4 regions of the Priestia sp. BR_2 genome follow, and region 1 is predicted to be linked to each of the others. Evidence: riboswitches for the same ligand, from Rfam matches in the RefSeq annotation. Region 1 holds a riboswitch; each other region holds the start of a gene.
The links. A riboswitch is a leader RNA that binds a small molecule or an ion and turns the genes downstream of it on or off. The one in region 1 is predicted to bind cyclic di-AMP.
Positions count from the first base shown of each region.

Region 2: it holds a riboswitch for cyclic di-AMP, as region 1 does, so the genes downstream of both, RB298_RS23995 (TrkH family potassium uptake protein) here and RB298_RS31350 (C40 family peptidase) in region 1, are expected to answer to the same signal.
Region 3: it holds a riboswitch for cyclic di-AMP, as region 1 does, so the genes downstream of both, RB298_RS01140 (resuscitation-promoting factor) here and RB298_RS31350 (C40 family peptidase) in region 1, are expected to answer to the same signal.
Region 4: it holds a riboswitch for cyclic di-AMP, as region 1 does, so the genes downstream of both, RB298_RS26435 (hypothetical protein) here and RB298_RS31350 (C40 family peptidase) in region 1, are expected to answer to the same signal.

Region 1 is NZ_JAVFHM010000350.1:52,617-56,830, reverse strand. It holds gene RB298_RS31360 (ROK family protein) at 1-270, shown strand, start outside; gene RB298_RS31355 (hypothetical protein) at 576-1,103, opposite strand; cyclic di-AMP (ydaO/yuaA leader) riboswitch at 1,366-1,499, shown strand; gene RB298_RS31350 (C40 family peptidase) at 1,503-1,979, shown strand; gene RB298_RS31345 (stalk domain-containing protein) at 2,100-3,374, opposite strand; gene RB298_RS31340 (2Fe-2S iron-sulfur cluster-binding protein) at 3,597-3,986, shown strand; gene RB298_RS31335 (AraC family transcriptional regulator) at 4,084-4,214, opposite strand, start outside.
Region 2 is NZ_JAVFHM010000294.1:64,068-68,281, forward strand. It holds gene uvrC (excinuclease ABC subunit UvrC) at 1-190, shown strand, start outside; gene RB298_RS23990 (CPBP family intramembrane glutamic endopeptidase) at 162-1,850, opposite strand; cyclic di-AMP (ydaO/yuaA leader) riboswitch at 2,141-2,285, shown strand; gene RB298_RS23995 (TrkH family potassium uptake protein) at 2,349-3,689, shown strand; gene RB298_RS24000 (potassium channel family protein) at 3,706-4,214, shown strand, end outside.
Region 3 is NZ_JAVFHM010000058.1:29,252-33,465, reverse strand. It holds gene RB298_RS01150 (HD domain-containing protein) at 1-556, shown strand, start outside; gene RB298_RS01145 (TatD family hydrolase) at 653-1,417, shown strand; cyclic di-AMP (ydaO/yuaA leader) riboswitch at 1,623-1,837, shown strand; gene RB298_RS01140 (resuscitation-promoting factor) at 2,107-3,294, shown strand; gene rnmV (ribonuclease M5) at 3,481-4,026, shown strand; gene rsmA (16S rRNA (adenine(1518)-N(6)/adenine(1519)-N(6))-dimethyltransferase RsmA) at 4,030-4,214, shown strand, end outside.
Region 4 is NZ_JAVFHM010000305.1:177,046-181,259, reverse strand. It holds gene pruA (L-glutamate gamma-semialdehyde dehydrogenase) at 1-856, opposite strand, end outside; gene RB298_RS26440 (proline dehydrogenase family protein) at 1,055-1,975, shown strand; gene RB298_RS26435 (hypothetical protein) at 2,125-2,589, opposite strand; cyclic di-AMP (ydaO/yuaA leader) riboswitch at 2,726-2,898, opposite strand; cyclic di-AMP (ydaO/yuaA leader) riboswitch at 3,438-3,606, shown strand; gene RB298_RS26430 (hypothetical protein) at 3,736-4,146, shown strand.

The DNA.
Region 1 (4,214 bases):
AAACGTCTTCATGACCCCGTCGCAGTGGAGGTCATCGATCGTGCCGTTTATTACATGGCGCTTGGACTGGTTAACGTCATTCACAGCTTCAACCCCGATCGCATCGTGGTTGGCGGGGGTGTGAGCAGAGCAGGCGAGCTCCTTTTCCCGCAGCTTCGGGAAATGACGGATAAGCTGGTCATGCCGTCTTATTTAGGAACCTACGAGATCGTTCCTGCGGGACTGCGGGACGATGTTGGCCTGGTTGGAGCCGCAGCCTTGTTCCAATAATACATTCGTAAAGAAAAGGCAACAAAAGCCGCCCTCAAGGGCGGCTTTCTGATTATTCATGAAGAGAGCGGGAAACGGAGCGATCATATTTGCGTAAGCGAAGTCCGTAACTTGTGACAGGTGATAGGCGTAAACCGTGAGCCGTCATCCGTTTTCACTGGAGTCGAGTTTTTGGTTTCCTATTAGGTTTGTTTGTATCCGACAAACAATAAGCGGTTGCCCGCACTTTCCCGCCCGCCGACGGAATCCGCCGGCTCCAAACCCGCACGCGAGGCGGCCTGCAGGCTTGGAGCCGGCGGCTTCCGCTACTCCATGTATTTTGATGCGTCGAACGTAATCATGCTCGTATGGTTGGCATGCTCGATCAGTGAGGAGAGCCTGGTCACTTCGCGTTCCTTCTTGCGCGCCTGCGCCTGATAAGCTTCCGGATCGTATAAGGCCACGTTAAACAGCGTTACGGCGCCATCTCCGCTTCCCCGTCCGCTCTGGCGCTCCAGCTTCTTGCGGGAGCCGAGATGGGCAAGCTGTCCGATATCGCTGCGCATTTGTTTGGCGAGCTCGATCGCCTCCATGATGGTCATGTCGGAGCCGTTCCAACTAATGGTCTGCGTCGTGTTGGAGATTGCCATCAGCAGATCCAGCTTTCTGTAATCCGCTGCGGCGGCTTCGATCTCTTCCGTAATGGCATCCACGCTGCGAGCAGGATACTCCGCCGTTTCCCCTTTTTCAATGATCGTGCTGCTGTTGTTCAAGCGTTCCGACATCAATTGATTCATGAGACGGTTGATTGCTGCCCGGACTGCCAAAGCTTCAGCCATCGTGATTTGACTCATAAGCGAAGGATCACCTCTTTGATTTCTTGTCTGAATATGTAAACGTTCCGAACTGCAAAAAAGTTGCATGCCCGTTAACAAAACGTCGCCGGAGGTTCGATGGAGTGTTACATAATTGTCATGAGTATGCGAGATGGCATAATGAAAAAACATGAAAATTTTCAGCCTATACGACATTGATTAACATATAGTGATAGATTTCTAGGATATTATTGACAGCATCCTTGCTTGTATACTATATTAAGAGAAGGTTACAAAATGTTAATGAATTTTGCCGAATTTCGTTTGTGAAAACGGGGGAACCGTCTTGGGTGAATTATTCTTGTACCATAGAGAGTATAGGGAACCTTCAACCGAACCCTTAGCTAACTCCGTAGGCATCGAAGGAGAGAACATATTTTGAAGAAATTTGTCATCACATTGCTTGGGTCTGCAATTATTTTTTCTTCAGGTGCCGTATCAGCTTATGCTGATCAACAACCGAATTTTCAGCATCAAGTGAAGCAATTGGTAGGAACGCCTTATAAATGGGGCGGAACAACGACAAGCGGATTTGATTGCTCCGGATTTATTCTGTATATGTTTAGAAATTTCGACATGGATCTTCCGCGCACATCCCAGAGTCAGGCTAAAGCCGGGGTTCATGTGGATCGCGAGGACCTGAGAGTCGGAGATTTGGTATTCTTCAATACAAGCGGAAGCGGCATTTCCCATGCGGGCGTTTACATTGGAGATGGACAATTTGCGCATGCTTCCAGCAGCAAGGGCGTAAGAATCAGCAAGCTTAGCGACTCCTATTACGAACCGCGTTATGTAACGGCGCGCCGTGTATTGAGTCAAGAGAACTATGCTAAACTGGTAGGAAGCGCGAGCTAATTGGAATACGCAGTTTAGAGTTCGATACATAACCGGAAAGCCTGACAAGAGATGATCTTGTCAGGCTTTCTTTTTTTATGGAAGATTATAATTTGGGATTCTGCGAAAAGATTCACTAGATTATTCCTTTACGACAGAGGCATTCACGGCGGCTTCCATGCCATTATTATAGGAACGGAACAAGCCCAGACGCCAGAAGGCGGCACCTTTCAGATCATAGCGCTTGGCCAAGCCGAGCTTATCGTCGACGGATGTGGCGGTTTCGCTGCTTAAGCTGATGCCGAGCAGGAGCTTCTGCTTAGGAACGCCTGCCTGAAGTGCCTGCTGAATGGCTTGGTCCACCAGACTGTTGGGTTCAGGAACCTGGGCTTTGGTGCCAACCGGATTGTACTGATACGCCATGACGATGAGATCATCGGCAAGGGAGGCCAGCGTCTTGTAATCATAGCCTTTATAGGCGCTGTTCAATGGCGGAACGGCTAAGGACAGAGCAATGTCGCTCGGCAATGCCGCTTTCAATTGCTTGACGTAATCATTAAGCAGCTTCTGCTGCTTCGCGGCATCCAGTTTAAAACCGAGCCCTTCGAAATCAAGCACCACGCCGCCGAATCCGTTATCCGCGACCGCGGTCGTGATGCCCTCAATGGACTTTTGGCGAAGGCTGCTGTCGCTGAGGACTTTGGTTAATTCGCCGTTTCCGTCCAAAGCGTAAACCATAAGGTACGGTTTAATCTCCTGATCCGCTGCATCCGCAACAATCGATTGCGGAGTCACGTCGCCGGCCGCCGCAGGCAGACGATACTCGTCGCCTTGAAGCGTAAACTGACCTTCCCGATCAATGCGGCTCCAGCCGAAGGCGACTGAATTCATGGATGCTACGAGATCCCGCTCTTGGAAAGATTGCAAAGCGTAAAAGGCTCTTAGATGCATTTCGCGCTGAGGCGACACGAGGGAGACCGTGCGAGTCGCCTGATTCCAGCCGACATTGACGCCGAATTGGCTGCTGAACGAGCTGAGCGGAATCAGAACGCGGCCTTCCCGCTGGACAGGGGGAGCGGCCAGCTTCACTTTTTTACCGTTGACGGTTGCGCTCGTGCTTCCGACTTGAAGCAGCACTTCCGTCGTTTGACCTTTCACCTCGCCAATGGCCTTCACCGTTTGCGTTTTGCTGTTCCACGCGATTTGAATGCCCAGCGCTTCACCGACCGTCCGGAACGGCACGTAAGTGACCCCTTTGTCTATCCTGGGAGCTGCATCGAATGTAAGCGCAACGTCATCCAGCTTTACCGAAATGGCAGGCGCAGCCAGTACCTGGCCGCTATGGGGAGCGGTTCCGAGCAGAGATAAGGCAAGAACGGCAGCGACGGCTGTTTTTCCTAATGGTTTATGCAGCATGCTATTGTTTTCCCTCCAACCCAATAAAATAATAGAATGATTCTCTTAGAATATGGGATTTGCTCTAGCATACGCTAGTATAGCAAAATTTTCATAGAGTTCCAATTGCATGATGTCATAGAATCGATAAGAGTAAGCATGTTGATTTTTTAAACTTTCCAGTATAATAATTGAAGGAATTCATACATAACCTGATGATTACATGCATAGGGGGATAAAGGCGTGTTTAAATTCTGGAAAAACAAAAAGGGCGGGAACAGCGGAGAAAAATCGTCGCTCCCGGCAGCGGAAGAGAGAATGGAAGCCGTGCCGGACCGGATCATCGAGCTTACGGGCCGCGAGGTTCAGCGCAGCGTGGCCCCTGTTCTGGGCATGACGGTGCTTGACTTGGCCGAGCGGAATGAGGTGGATTGGAACTCTTTTTGCAAAAGAGGGACATGTGCGCGCTGCCGCTGCATGGTGGTGGAGGGAATCGAGTATCTGTCCGAACCCAATCTGGCCGAAGAACGGCGCCTGGATCCGGAAGAAATCGAAGAGGGGTACCGTCTCGGATGCCAGAGCAGGATCGAAACGGTCGGCCCAGTCAAAATCAAGCATGCTCCATACTTTTGACGATATAGAAGGACATATGACAGTAATATATATAAAGCAGGCAGCCGTACCATTGCGGCTGCCTGCTTTATTGAAAGGAAAACAAACCAAAATTCCTTCACTCCACGGCCATTTTGCTCTGTTCCCGGAACGAGCTTGGCGTTTGACCGGTAATTTTCTTGAATAACATCGAGAAATACTTGTCGTTGCCGTAGCCGACTTGGGAAGCAACCTCGTGCACCGGCATTT
Region 2 (4,214 bases), on a different contig from region 1:
GAAATCGATGGTGATGTCCAAGCTGGATTCGATCCCGGGCATCGGGGAGAAGCGCCGCAAAATGCTGCTGAAGCATTTTGGCTCGGTCAAAAAAATAAAAGAGGCTTCAGTCGAAGACTTCAAGCCCCTTTCCATCGGTGAAAAATTAGCAACGGATATTCTTAATGCACTTCGTGAGGAGGAGTCGTGACATACGGCTTCTCTTTTTTTGTCGGGTTGAAACGGTAAATCGCATAGGCGACAATCGCCGGAAGCACCATGTAAAAAGCGCCGGTCAGCAGGTTGGCTGCATCCTTGAGCATGATCAGGCTGATGCCCATCAGGATGCTGTTGAAGATGACATGGGAGAACATCGCCGCCAAATACCCGTATTTCAAGAAGATGTAGCTGAACAGCAAACCGATGATGACCAGCTCAATCGGCCGGGAGATCACGGGGTATATCGGATAGAGCGTATGTCCCAGTGCCCAGATAAGCGAGGTGATCAAGCTTGCGACAAAGGTGTTGCGGACGATCTTTTTCACCATCTTGATGCCGAACAGCCGGTACACGGCCTCCTCGGATATGCCGGCCAGCCAGGCCATCAACGGAAACAGCCAAGGATACAGCATGTTGTAAGGCGATTGCGTCGCATCCGTGGTGGACCATGTATTCAGGGTCAGACCAAGACCGATAAAGATGACGGATTGGACGCCAAGCAGGATGAAGGCCCACATATACCCCAGCTTCATGCTGTCCAGCACGTAATGCCCGTATCCGGGTTCTTGGGCACGCGGCCATGGATTGAGCCCGTCTTCTTTATGCCACAGCCCGCTGCCGCCGACAAGGGAAAAATAGAGCAGGGCGGAGAAGACGAGCGAATAGACGGCATAGAAAATCATCATCCCGAGCACGCCGGTTTGCGACATGCCTTCGGATTTGAAAACGGGAATCAGATTATACGTATTCAGCATTTGAATGACGAACAGCAGCGCGGATAAGAACAGGCCGCGCTTAAACGAGGTGTAGGCCCTGGTCTTCACGCTGTACACAATCGCAAGAATGCCCAGGATTAGGGTGAACAGGCCGTACCCGGCGAGCGTCAGCAGGGTGGCATCCTGCGTCTGCTTGTTGACATAAGCAGAGTGGGCGGCTGGCACCGAGAAGGAGGGCTCATAAGAGCGCAATTTCCCCTGCTCGAAGGTGAAGCGGTGCTCCAGCCTGGAGTCCCCGATCCTGGATTCAGGGTCCACATATTTGAGACGGGGCTCCCCTTCCTTCGTAACCAGCTCCAGATTCGACAGGTCATAACCCGCCCGCTGAAGCCATGGCTCCGCCAGCGCCTGCTTCTCGGCCAATGCCATGCCGTCCTCAACGACGAGCAGCATCTGCCTCTGAATCTCGCCCTTGTTCAGCTCGATCCGGTCAAAGCTGGAACGGGCATAATCATACGAGAATCCGACGATGCCGGAATTCTGCATGTGCACGTCCACATTGAGGGCATCGCCTCCAGGCTCGCTGAAGCGAACGCGGTATACGTCATAGGGATATTTGGCTTCATAGGTTTTGTTATATTCCGAAAGCCTCTTCTCCTTCGCCAGATATCCGTAAAGTTCCGATTTGGATTGATATGTAACCAAGGCTTCGTCCGTGTCCGCAGCCGCAAACTGCAGATGCTCCTGAGCAAACCTTGAAGCTGCCTGCCGAGCCTGCTCCTTGGAAATGATATCCGGTGAGGCCATCTCGGCATCGTCCGGATTCGCCCACGGAAATACCTGAAATAATAGGAACAGAATCAGGCCGACTGCGGCAGGCGCGATGAGCTGCTTCAGATTGGGCTTCAGCTTCAAGGGCTCTCTTGCACGATTCATGAAATTCCTCCTCTAAGAAAGTTGATACTCCCACTGGTATTCGATATGCCTGATTAAGAACGCATAGAGTCAATATAACATAGTATGAAAGCCATAAGCAGCTTATCCCAATTATCGGAATATTGAAATAAATCGATGAAAATGAATGAAAGGTTTCGAAAACGTTAGAGAACCCTACGCTTGTATTCTTGAATATGCCCAATTCGCGCTCTTTTAAAGATATTTCGGGCGAAAAACGGCATTGGGTTACGTAACGGATTGAGTTATAATCACATCATGCTTGAAGGAACCGAATATTCCAGCCGAATTTCGTAATGAAAATGGGGGAACCATGTAATTGGGGTGAATTTCATTATTCCCGGAATAATGAATAGGGCGACCTGTGGAAATGCCCGAATCCGTCAGCTAACCTCGTAGGCTGTTGCACAGGAACCAGACCGAAAGGCACTGCGTTTTCCAGTGTCTTTTTTCGTTGATTTTTTTAAAGAAGGTGTCCGATTGAACGCTAAATTAAACTGGCTTACATTGTCTCCGCCCCAAATTCTCGTGCTTGGTTTTGCGGCAATCATCTTCATCGGGACCGGGCTGTTAATGCTGCCAATCTCGACGACGACGGGCGAACCGCTTGGATTTACTGACGCCTTGTTCACTTCGACCTCGGCAACGTGCGTAACGGGCCTGGTCGTGGTGGATACGGGAACGACATTCAGTTCCTTCGGAGAAGTCGTGATCATGCTGCTGATTCAAATCGGCGGGCTCGGATTCATGACGATGGCTACTTTATTCGCCTTGGTTCTGAAGAGACGCATATCGCTCAAAGACCGTCTAATCTTACAGGAAGCGATGAATCAGTCCTCGATGGAAGGCATCGTAAGGCTGATACGCAGAGTATTGCTGTACTCCCTTGTCATCGAGGCCTGCGGCGCAGTCCTTTTATCGATTCGTTGGGCGTTTGATATGCCGCTGGGCCGGGCGATCTATTACGGTGTTTTTCATGCGGTGACGATGTTTAACAACGCCGGCTTCGATTTGTTTGGCGATTTTCGGAGTTTGACCGGGTATGTATACGATCCGGTAGTCAACTTCGTCGTGATGTTCTTGATTGTTTCCGGGGGCATTGGATTTATTGTGCTGTCCGATCTGATCGATTATCGAAAACAGCGGAGGCTCTCCCTGCACTCCAAGGTGGTGCTCACGATGACGGCTGCCTTGCTTGCGGTCGGATTTATCGTCATTCTCATATTTGAATTTACCAATCCGAGAACGCTGGGTTCCCTGAACTGGGGCGGAAAATTCTTCGGCGCGTTATTCCAATCCGTAACGCCGCGTACGGCGGGCGCGAATACTATAGATATTACGGGGCTTAGACAGGCAACGCAATTTTTTATCGTCATCCTGATGTTTATCGGAGCATCTCCAGGGTCAACCGGCGGTGGCATCAAAACCACGACCTTTACCATTATGGTAGGGGCGGTCATCGCGATGATGCGCGGGCGGGAAGACATCGTCATGTTCCGTTATCGCCTGGCCCAGGAGCGGGTGCTGAAGGCACTGACCATTGCCTTGCTGGCCCTGCTGCTCGTTCTAACCGTCTCGATGATTCTGTCGACGACAGAGGAAGGGGACTTCCTGGAGATTCTATTCGAAACGACATCCGCCTTCGGTACGGTAGGTCTCTCCATGGGCTTAACGCCCGATTTGACCGTGTTCGGCAAGATCCTGATCAGCCTTACGATGTTTGCGGGTCGATTGGGGCCGTTGACGCTTGCTTATGCACTGGGGCCGAAAAAGGGTAAAGAATTATATCGTCATCCGGAAGGCAAAATGATAATTGGATAAGGGGTATAGGAGAGACATGAAACCAAAGCAATTTGCAATCATCGGTTTGGGGCGATTTGGCGCCAGTCTGGCGCTGGAGCTGATGGAACAGGGATATGAGGTGCTCGGCATCGACCGGAACGAAGAGGTCGTCGAGGACATGAGCGAGCTGCTGACGCATACGGTGGTGGCGGACGCGACGGATGAGGAAGTGCTTAAATCGCTTGGCATCCGCAACTTCGACTGCGGGATCGTTGCGATCGGGAACGACATTCAGATGAGCATCCTCTCCGCCATCCTGTTGAAAGAGCTGGGTGTCGCGATGGTCGTTGCCAAGGCGATATCGGTGCTGCACGGCCGGGCGCTGGAGAAGCTTGGCGTGGACCGGGTCATCTTTCCCGAGCGGGATATGGGGATCCGGGTAGCGCACCAGCTCGTGACGCCAAACCTGCTTGATTATATCGAATTATCCAAGGATTATCTGATTGTGGAGATGACGGTCACGGACTGCATGGACGGAAAAACGCTGAGCGAGCTTAATACGAG
Region 3 (4,214 bases), on a different contig from region 1:
AATCTTTCGCCGGGCCAAGGAGCTGCATGACCGTGGATATGCTTTCCGTTTCATGATCGAACCGCTGCCTGCGTTGTTTTCGGGGAGTATCGGCGTGAAACAATACCTGCGTCTTGATGAAGCCTTGATTCAAACGGCCTTTCTGCAATGGACGGAGGAGGAAGACCCGCTTCTTAGCGAATTATGCGGCCGTTTCATGCACCGAAAGCTCTACAAATATGTAGAAATCGACAACATCGATCTGGAAACCATCGACGGGATCCGCCAAGCGTTCCGCGCGGTGGGGCTGCATCCGGAATATGACCTGGAGATTGATTTTCCAACGGATCTTCCTTATGATAAGGTTCATTCCGATATGCCGCTTAACGAGAAACAGATTCTCCTTCTGGACCGGCATGACGAGCTGAGGGAAATCTCGGAGGTATCCGATATCGTACGCTCGATCAGCGGCATTCATAAAGGGCGGTACCATCTTTATTATCCGGAGGAGAAGGTGGGCCCGCTCCTGGGTCAAATGCCGGAGACGATAGCCGACGTTTTCAAACAACAGCATTAAATCAGGCAAAACAGGACAACCGTTAATCCCCTTGCATTCAACCAACTAATGGAAAATAGACGACATAGAAACGACAGGAAGGAGAGTGTGGATAGTATGCTGTTCGACACGCACACTCATATGGACGCTCCCCAATTCGACGAAGACCGGGAAGCTGCAATTCAGCGGGCGCTTGAAGCCGGCGTTACGCGGATGATCAATATCGGATTTAACCGGGAGACGATCCCGACCACGATGAAGCTGGCTGAGACTTATGATTTTATATATGCAGCGGTAGGCTGGCATCCTGTAGATGCGATCACCATGGAGGATCAGGACCTGGATTGGATCGCCTCTTTATGCAGTCACGATAAAGTGGTGGCAATCGGGGAGATCGGCTTGGACTATCATTGGGATACGTCCCCCAAGGAAGTGCAGCACCGCGTGCTTCGGCGCCAGATCGGGCTTGCCCGGGAATTGAACATGCCCATTGTCATTCATAACCGGGATGCGCATGAAGATATCGTTAACATTTTGCGTGAGGAGAAAGCCTCCGAGGTCGGCGGTGTCATGCATTCCTTCTCCGGAAGCTGGGAAACGGCCAAAATGTGCCTGGATATGGGATTCCATATCTCGTTTGGGGGGCCGATAACGTTCAAGAATGCGAAGCAGCCCAAAGAGGTTTTGGCAAAGGTTCCGCTTGATCGATTATTGATCGAAACGGACGCGCCTTACCTGACACCTCATCCCTTCCGCGGGAAACGAAATGAGACCGCATATGTAAAATTGGTGGCGGAGGCGGCGGCCGAAATTAGAGGGTTGTCCTATGAGGAATTGGCCCAAATTACCACCAAAAATGCGCTGGAACGATTTGGTATTTAACGAAAACAAGAGCAAAAGCCATGAAAAAGGGAGCATTTTCGATTAATTAAAGTTTTTTAATCAGAAAAGGCGTTGATATTACAATATTTTAACCTTTTACTTGAGAAAATGTGGTTGAATGTCGCTTTACAACCTGCATACAAACAGGATATCATCTTTTCAGTGATAAGAAGCTGCGATGTGCAGATCGCAGCCGAATATTTCATGAACCGTCTCGCTTAATCTCCGAAATTCTGGAGAACGGGGGAACCGATACTGCGGTGCATACTGGTCTGGATGCACGAAGCTGTATTTGATTTCTTTTTCGGGTCTTTGGGGTGAATTTGAAGGATCTCGCCATGAGCGCGCATCCGGATATAGGGCGTCTCTCTTACGTCCGAACCCGACAGCTAACTCCGTAAGCGAAATAAGAGGGGAAATCTCGTGCATACCATTTCCATGATTTCATTCATCAGGAAGCCACGTTAGAGCCTCTAGTACTCTTTCAATGGCTTCTTTTATTTTTGAATAATGGAGACGGGTCCATCATACTCTTGGTAAACAGGAGGTGATGGCAGATGGACGGAAGACGGGAATTGACGCAGGGTGTAGATAGATAGCAGGGCGCCCTGTGAGAAAAATTGCTATAGTCACGTCAAATGCATTCATGCGTTTACCTAGACGGCGGGACTATGAAGGAGGATGGAATAGTGGGCATTTTTCAACCTGAAGAAACCCATGAATCACAATCATCCAGCATGTCTTACGCATTGAGATGGAAGCATGACAATTTGCGTCAACTGATGTTGCTCGGCGCCATGGGTGCCGTTACGGTATCACTTCTCATATCGTTGGTTGTACATGACCAGGCAGGCAAGGAAGTTCAGCTTGTCGTCGACGGCCGGGTCACTACGGTGGAAACACGTGGATCGTTGCTGCAGGAATTGCTGGATGAGCAAGCGATCACGTTGAGTCCCCAAGATCAAATTTCGATGCCCCTGAACGGCGCAATCCGGGACGGAGACCGAATTATTATTGACAGAGCTATTCCAGTCAACGTTACGGTAGGCAGCAAAACCAAAACCATATTTACATCCCAGGATACAGTTGATCATGTACTCAAAGAGGCTGGCGTTACGATCCAGGGTGAAGATATAGTACAACCGTCGCAAGACACGAAGCTGACCAGCAATATGAATATCCATGTCGTTCGCGTCACGAAGCAAAAAGTTAAGGAAACGGAAGACCGCGAATTCCGCGTGATCAAGACGGCCGATCCATCGCTTGAAAAGGGCGATAACCGCGTCATTCAGCGGGGCGAGTCTGGTCTTATGGTGAACCATTACGAGAAGGTCTACCACAATGGCAAGCTGGTTTCCAAGACGAAGGTCTCCCAACAAATCGAACGCAGAACGAAGGATAAAATCATTGCCGTAGGCACGAAAAAAGTGGAGAAGCCTGTTATCGTCCAGGCGGCAGCCACCGATGTAAAAGCTACACCGGCTAAATTGTCCGGCACGAAAAAAGTAACGACCGCCAAGGCTGTGGAGAACAACGTGGTTTCCCGCGCAGGCGTTGATTTTAAATACAAGAAGGTATTGAACAACGTGTCGATGACCGCGTATTCCGCCGAACAGCAAGGAATCGGTACGCGTACCGCATCCGGCACACGCGTTACGGAAGGTCGCACCATCGCCGTTGATCCTAATATCATCCCGATCGGATGGTGGGTTTACATCGAAGGCATCGGCTTCCGCCGTGCTGAAGATACGGGCGGCGCCATCAAAGGAAACAAAATCGATGTCTATTACGATTCGTTGAAATCGGCCATGAATTTCGGCCGGAAGAGCGGCCGCACCGTTTACGTGATCGGTCCGGTTAAACCTGAATTGAACTAGACGCATGAATTCCAATTTACTTTGCCATTCTAATGCTATACTATTTAGCTTATAATATATGATGATCAAGAAGAGGGAATATTTCCTCTTCTTTTGTTTTGTTAAGACCGGAGTAATCAAGGCTAAACGGGTTGAGCCTTAACGTTGTACAGGCCTGCTCTGCTTGGGAAGGAAGAGAACGAACGCATGATTAAAGAAGTGATTGTCGTGGAAGGCAGGGACGATACCGTTGCCATTAAACGGGCCGTGGAAGCCGACACGATCGAAACCGGCGGTTCAGCGATCAACAAACAAATCCTGAAGCGCATAGCGCTTGCCCAGGAGCGCAGAGGCGTTATCATATTGACGGATCCTGACCATGCGGGTGAACGAATCCGCAAAATCGTGGATCAGGGCGTACCCGGCTGCAAGCACGCCTTCATTCCGGAAGCGGATGCTACCCGGAAAGGGGATATCGGCGTGGAGAATGCCTCGCCAGAGGCGATCCGGCGCGCGCTGGAGCGGGTCCACACGTCTTTTGAGGGTGCAGAGAGCCTGATCAGTTTGGAGGATATGCTGGAGGCAGGATTATCGGCTCACCCGGAGGCTGCGGCAAGACGGATGGCGATGGGTAATCTGCTGGGCATCGGATACTGCAACAGCAAGCAGTTCCATAAACGATTGGCCATGTTTCAAATATCGCGGGAAGAATTTCTGGCAGCACTTGCACAGCTGGAAGAAGGGGGCGTTTAGCTAATGAGTCGGATCGAGGATATATCAACACCAAGACGGACGAAGGAGATCATCTCGCGCCATGGATTCTCCTTCAAGAAGAGTCTGGGCCAGAACTTTCTCATCGATCAGAATATTTTGTATAAAATCGTGGAAGCTGCAGGACTGGATGAAGATAAAGGCGCGCTCGAGATCGGACCTGGCATCGG
Region 4 (4,214 bases), on a different contig from region 1:
CGGCGATGACGCGCTTGATCCATCGCTGCCCCGGCTGCGTTTTGGCCGCACGCTCTTGAATTCGCAGTCCAACGTCGCGAGAACCCGTAAAGCTGACAAACCTGGTCAAAGGGTGATCCACCAAATAGTCGCCCACTTCCTGACCCGGACCAGGCAGGAAGTTAACGACACCCGGAGGCAGGCTGACTTCTTCCAGAAGCTGCACGAATTTGGCGGCTATGACCGGGGTGGTGCTCGCCGGTTTCAGCACAACGGTGTTGCCGGAGACGATGGCCGCCGTAGTCATACCGGCCATAATCGCGAGCGGGAAGTTCCAAGGCGGAATGACGATTCCGACGCCAAGCGGGATGTAATCGAGATGATTCTCTTCCTCCTCGTGGACCGTCAGCGGCTGGGGCGCGCTCAGGCGCTGCATTTCGCGGGCATAGAACTCCATGAAATCGATCGCTTCGGCCGTATCCGCGTCCGCTTCGGCACGCGTCTTGCCGGCTTCGAGGGTCATCAGCGCGGAGAACTCCAGCTTGCGCCGCCGCATGATTGCCGCGGCCTTGAACAGGTAGCGTGCCCGCTCGTTCGCCTCGGTGTGCTTCCACGTCTCAAAAGTACGCGCCGCCGTCTGAATGGCTTGCTCGGCAAGCTCGGTATCCGCTTGGGACACGACGCCGATGACTTGGCGCTTGCGCGACGGATTGACCGACTTTGCGGTACGCTCCGTATGGATTTTGGCACCGCCGATAACCAAGGGGTACGATTGGCCAAGCTCGGCTTCGACCCCGGATAACGCCGCATCGTATAACTTGTTGTTCCACTCGTTGTTGAAGTCCATAAATGGTTCGTTCCGAAAAGGTGCTCGCATGGGGAGGCCCCTCCTTAACATGATATGAATCGAAGCTTCAGGCCAATGGTCCAGCTGCGGATCGTCATGGTGGCATGGTTAGGATCTCCTGGTGAAAACCTCTATTTAAATATGTATGTCTTCCTGCATGCCGTCATGATTTTTGCATATGAGTTAGATAGAGTGCATTTTGGTTTACCTGGCAAAGGGGGCGCGCGCATGGACGGAACCGAGCTGTACCGTAAAGTGATCCTGACGGTGTCCGGCAATAAACTCGTGAAATGGCTGTCGATCAAGTACGGCCGGAAATTGGCTGGCCGATTCATTGCCGGCGATACCTTGGATGAGGCGCTGGACGAAATCGAGAGGCTGAACGCGAAAGGCATTCTCGTTACGCTGGATCATTTGGGGGAGGGCATTACGACGCTGGATGAAGCGGCCGGGTACCGGGAGGAATATTTGAAGCTGGTGGAAGGGATTGCGAGGCGCGAAGTGCAATCGAACGTATCCTTGAAACCGACGCAAATGGGCATGGCCCTGGACCCCGAGAAGGCTTACGAAAACATCAGGTCGGTGGTAAGAAAGGCTAAAGAGCACCGCAACTTCGTTCGCCTGGACATGGAGGATTCGCCGTATACCCAGGCAACCATCGATATGACGCTCCGCCTTCATAAGGAGGGGCTGACCAATGTGGGGACCGTGATGCAGGCCTACTTGTTCCGTACGGAGGAGGACGTGAAGAATCTGTTAAGGGCCGGCGTTAATCTGCGGCTGGTAAAGGGCGCGTACAAAGAGCCGGGAACCATCGCCTTTCAGCAGAAGCGGGAGGTCATTGACAACTACAAGAAATTGGTCAAAATGCATTTCGACCAAGGAGCCTACGTCGCGATTGCCTCGCATGATGACAACATCATCGACTGGGTGAAGGTATTTGCCGAGCAGAGCCGCATAGACAAACAGGACTATGAATTTCAGATGCTGTATGGACTGCGAATGAACGATCAAGCAGCGCTTGCGCAGGACGGCTACCGTATCCGGTGTTATATGCCCTATGGAACGATGTGGTACCCGTATTTCACCCGGAGGTTGGCAGAGAAGCCGGCCAACCTGATGATGGTGCTCAAAAATATGTTCAAGTGAGCGGGATCCGATTGCAGAACCCCGTCAAAATGCCTGATGAAATAAGTGGCTTTTTGACGGGGTTCTTCATGGTTTCAAAAAACATCAGGCTGCTTAGAAGTGCCCGATCCAAAGGAAACGGGTACAGCAGCTCTCTGTAGCTGCTGCCCCTAGAAATGATAATACGCCTCCGAGCAATTCATAAGGAAGGAGCGCTCTAGCGGCAGTCCGCCTAAACGCTCTCGAGTGATGTGCCGATGCAGGTTGATCTCCAGATCGGCGAGGGCCGATACAGCAAGTTGCATCCGTGCGGGTCCCCACTGCTGCTGCTTTCGGGCATAGCGAATGGCCTCAGTCACGGACATGCCTCTCAGCCTTGAGAAGACGGATGCCCAGCGGACCAGGTCCGAAAATTCTCTCTTGCTTGGCAGGGCATATTCGACATATCCTGCCGCGTCTTTGCAGCTGACTTTGAACAAGCCGCAGTTCCAGCCATGATCGCTCCATGGGATAAAGCGTTCGGCCGAGCCCCGGTCGAAACGAAATATCTCCATATGGCGGATAGTCTCTTCACCTAATGCAGGCACTGCGGTTTCGATGACGGGTGTAAGCGCTGCCTCGATGAGTTTCGTCATGATATGATCTACGCTCCTTTATAAGAATGTTATATGCACGGCAAATAGGCCTGGTGAGCAGAGAAACCCCGCTCTCCAGGCCTATTTATGGTTAGAGCCCCAATTCCGGCGGCCGCTATGCCAAAGCTTGGATGGTATTCTCTCTCAACAACGCGCCTACGAGGTTAGCTGACGGATTCGGACTGAGAGCACCCTACCGCTGGGCCCTTCGATCCTAGGCGCAGCGGATTCACCCCATTCACCAATCGAAGACTGGTGACTTTGGTTCCCCCGTCTCCCGGTCTGTCGGGAGCTCGGCGTATCACGTGTTTCGGATAGATGGATGAATCATACGCCGGAGGAAACGAAAAGTAAATGACCGTATGGGACGAATAGATTCCGAAATGTGATGAAAACGGTAAAAGAAAACGCGTACAATCGGCCGTGTCATCTATTATCGTGGCAAAATCTCGGTATCTCGTTGGATTGCGATAAATAAGAGAAAACAAGAGAAATACATAGTATAGAGCAGTATTCGGAAGATAAAGACGAAATACTGCTTGGTTCCTGTTCGACATAACGCTAGATGTGTTTTTGCTCACATTTACATCCTGCGGGGCCGGACGTATGATACGAACTATGAATTGACGGTCATCAACGACCAAGGCATACGGGCAGCCGTTTCATGAAGGTCTAAAGGCAGTGTGAGAGCTGCCCCTAAGCCTTTATGGATCGATGGCGAAGGCACCATGGGCCTTGCTGAGATTTGAAGGTAGAGGCGACTCTCACCGCGTGAACCTCCTGTTGCTGTGCTGTTATGCCCAGTCTGGATGACAAGTCAATGGCTAATAGAATAACATGCTACTCGTTATTAATTTTCGCTGAGTCCTTGAATGGAAAAGGAACGGGGGAACCAGTCGGGAGATGAACCTGATCTCTCTGGGGTGAATCCTGTAGACAAGATAACGGTCTATGGGTAGGGCGACTCTCACGCCCGAATCCGTCAGCTAACCTCGTAAGCGTATCGAGAGAGGCAACGATTGTCGTGGACTTGGGCCACGGTGTATTTCACCGTGTCCTGTAAGAAGCCTGCGGGAAGAGTTCTTCTCTTTCCGCAGGCTTCTTTGTTGTTGCCTTCTCTTTCTGACCTTAGGAGGAGAAACGAAGATGGAGAAACCACAGGAATTCATCCTGGTATCCGCGCCGAACAAGGCCGGGGAGGAATTCGTCCGCCAGCTGATTCACAAACGTGTTCCGTTTGCGGCTATAGCCAACAACCGGGCTGAGCAGCAGAGGCTGCGAGAACTGGGCTGCAAACCCATCATTTTGATTGATACAAGAGACGAGCAGACCTGGATCATTCCCGAGTTTCCCGTCAGCAAGGTGTTTCTGTTCGAAAGCAGCTTGAATCTGTGCTGCCGCTACTTGCGGATCTGCCGGACATGGACCTCGGAGTCGATTTACGTGATCACCCATTCCGGCAATCCGCGCTTGATATACAAAGGGCTGGGTGCCGATGTGGTGCTTCATACGAATCATCATCAGGTGTCCTTTCTGATGGCATCCGTTATGAGCTAAGCGTTTGGACTGACGCCACAAGAGTTAGGGGAGGTTACATTCATGCAGGATTTAGTTATGGTGCTCAT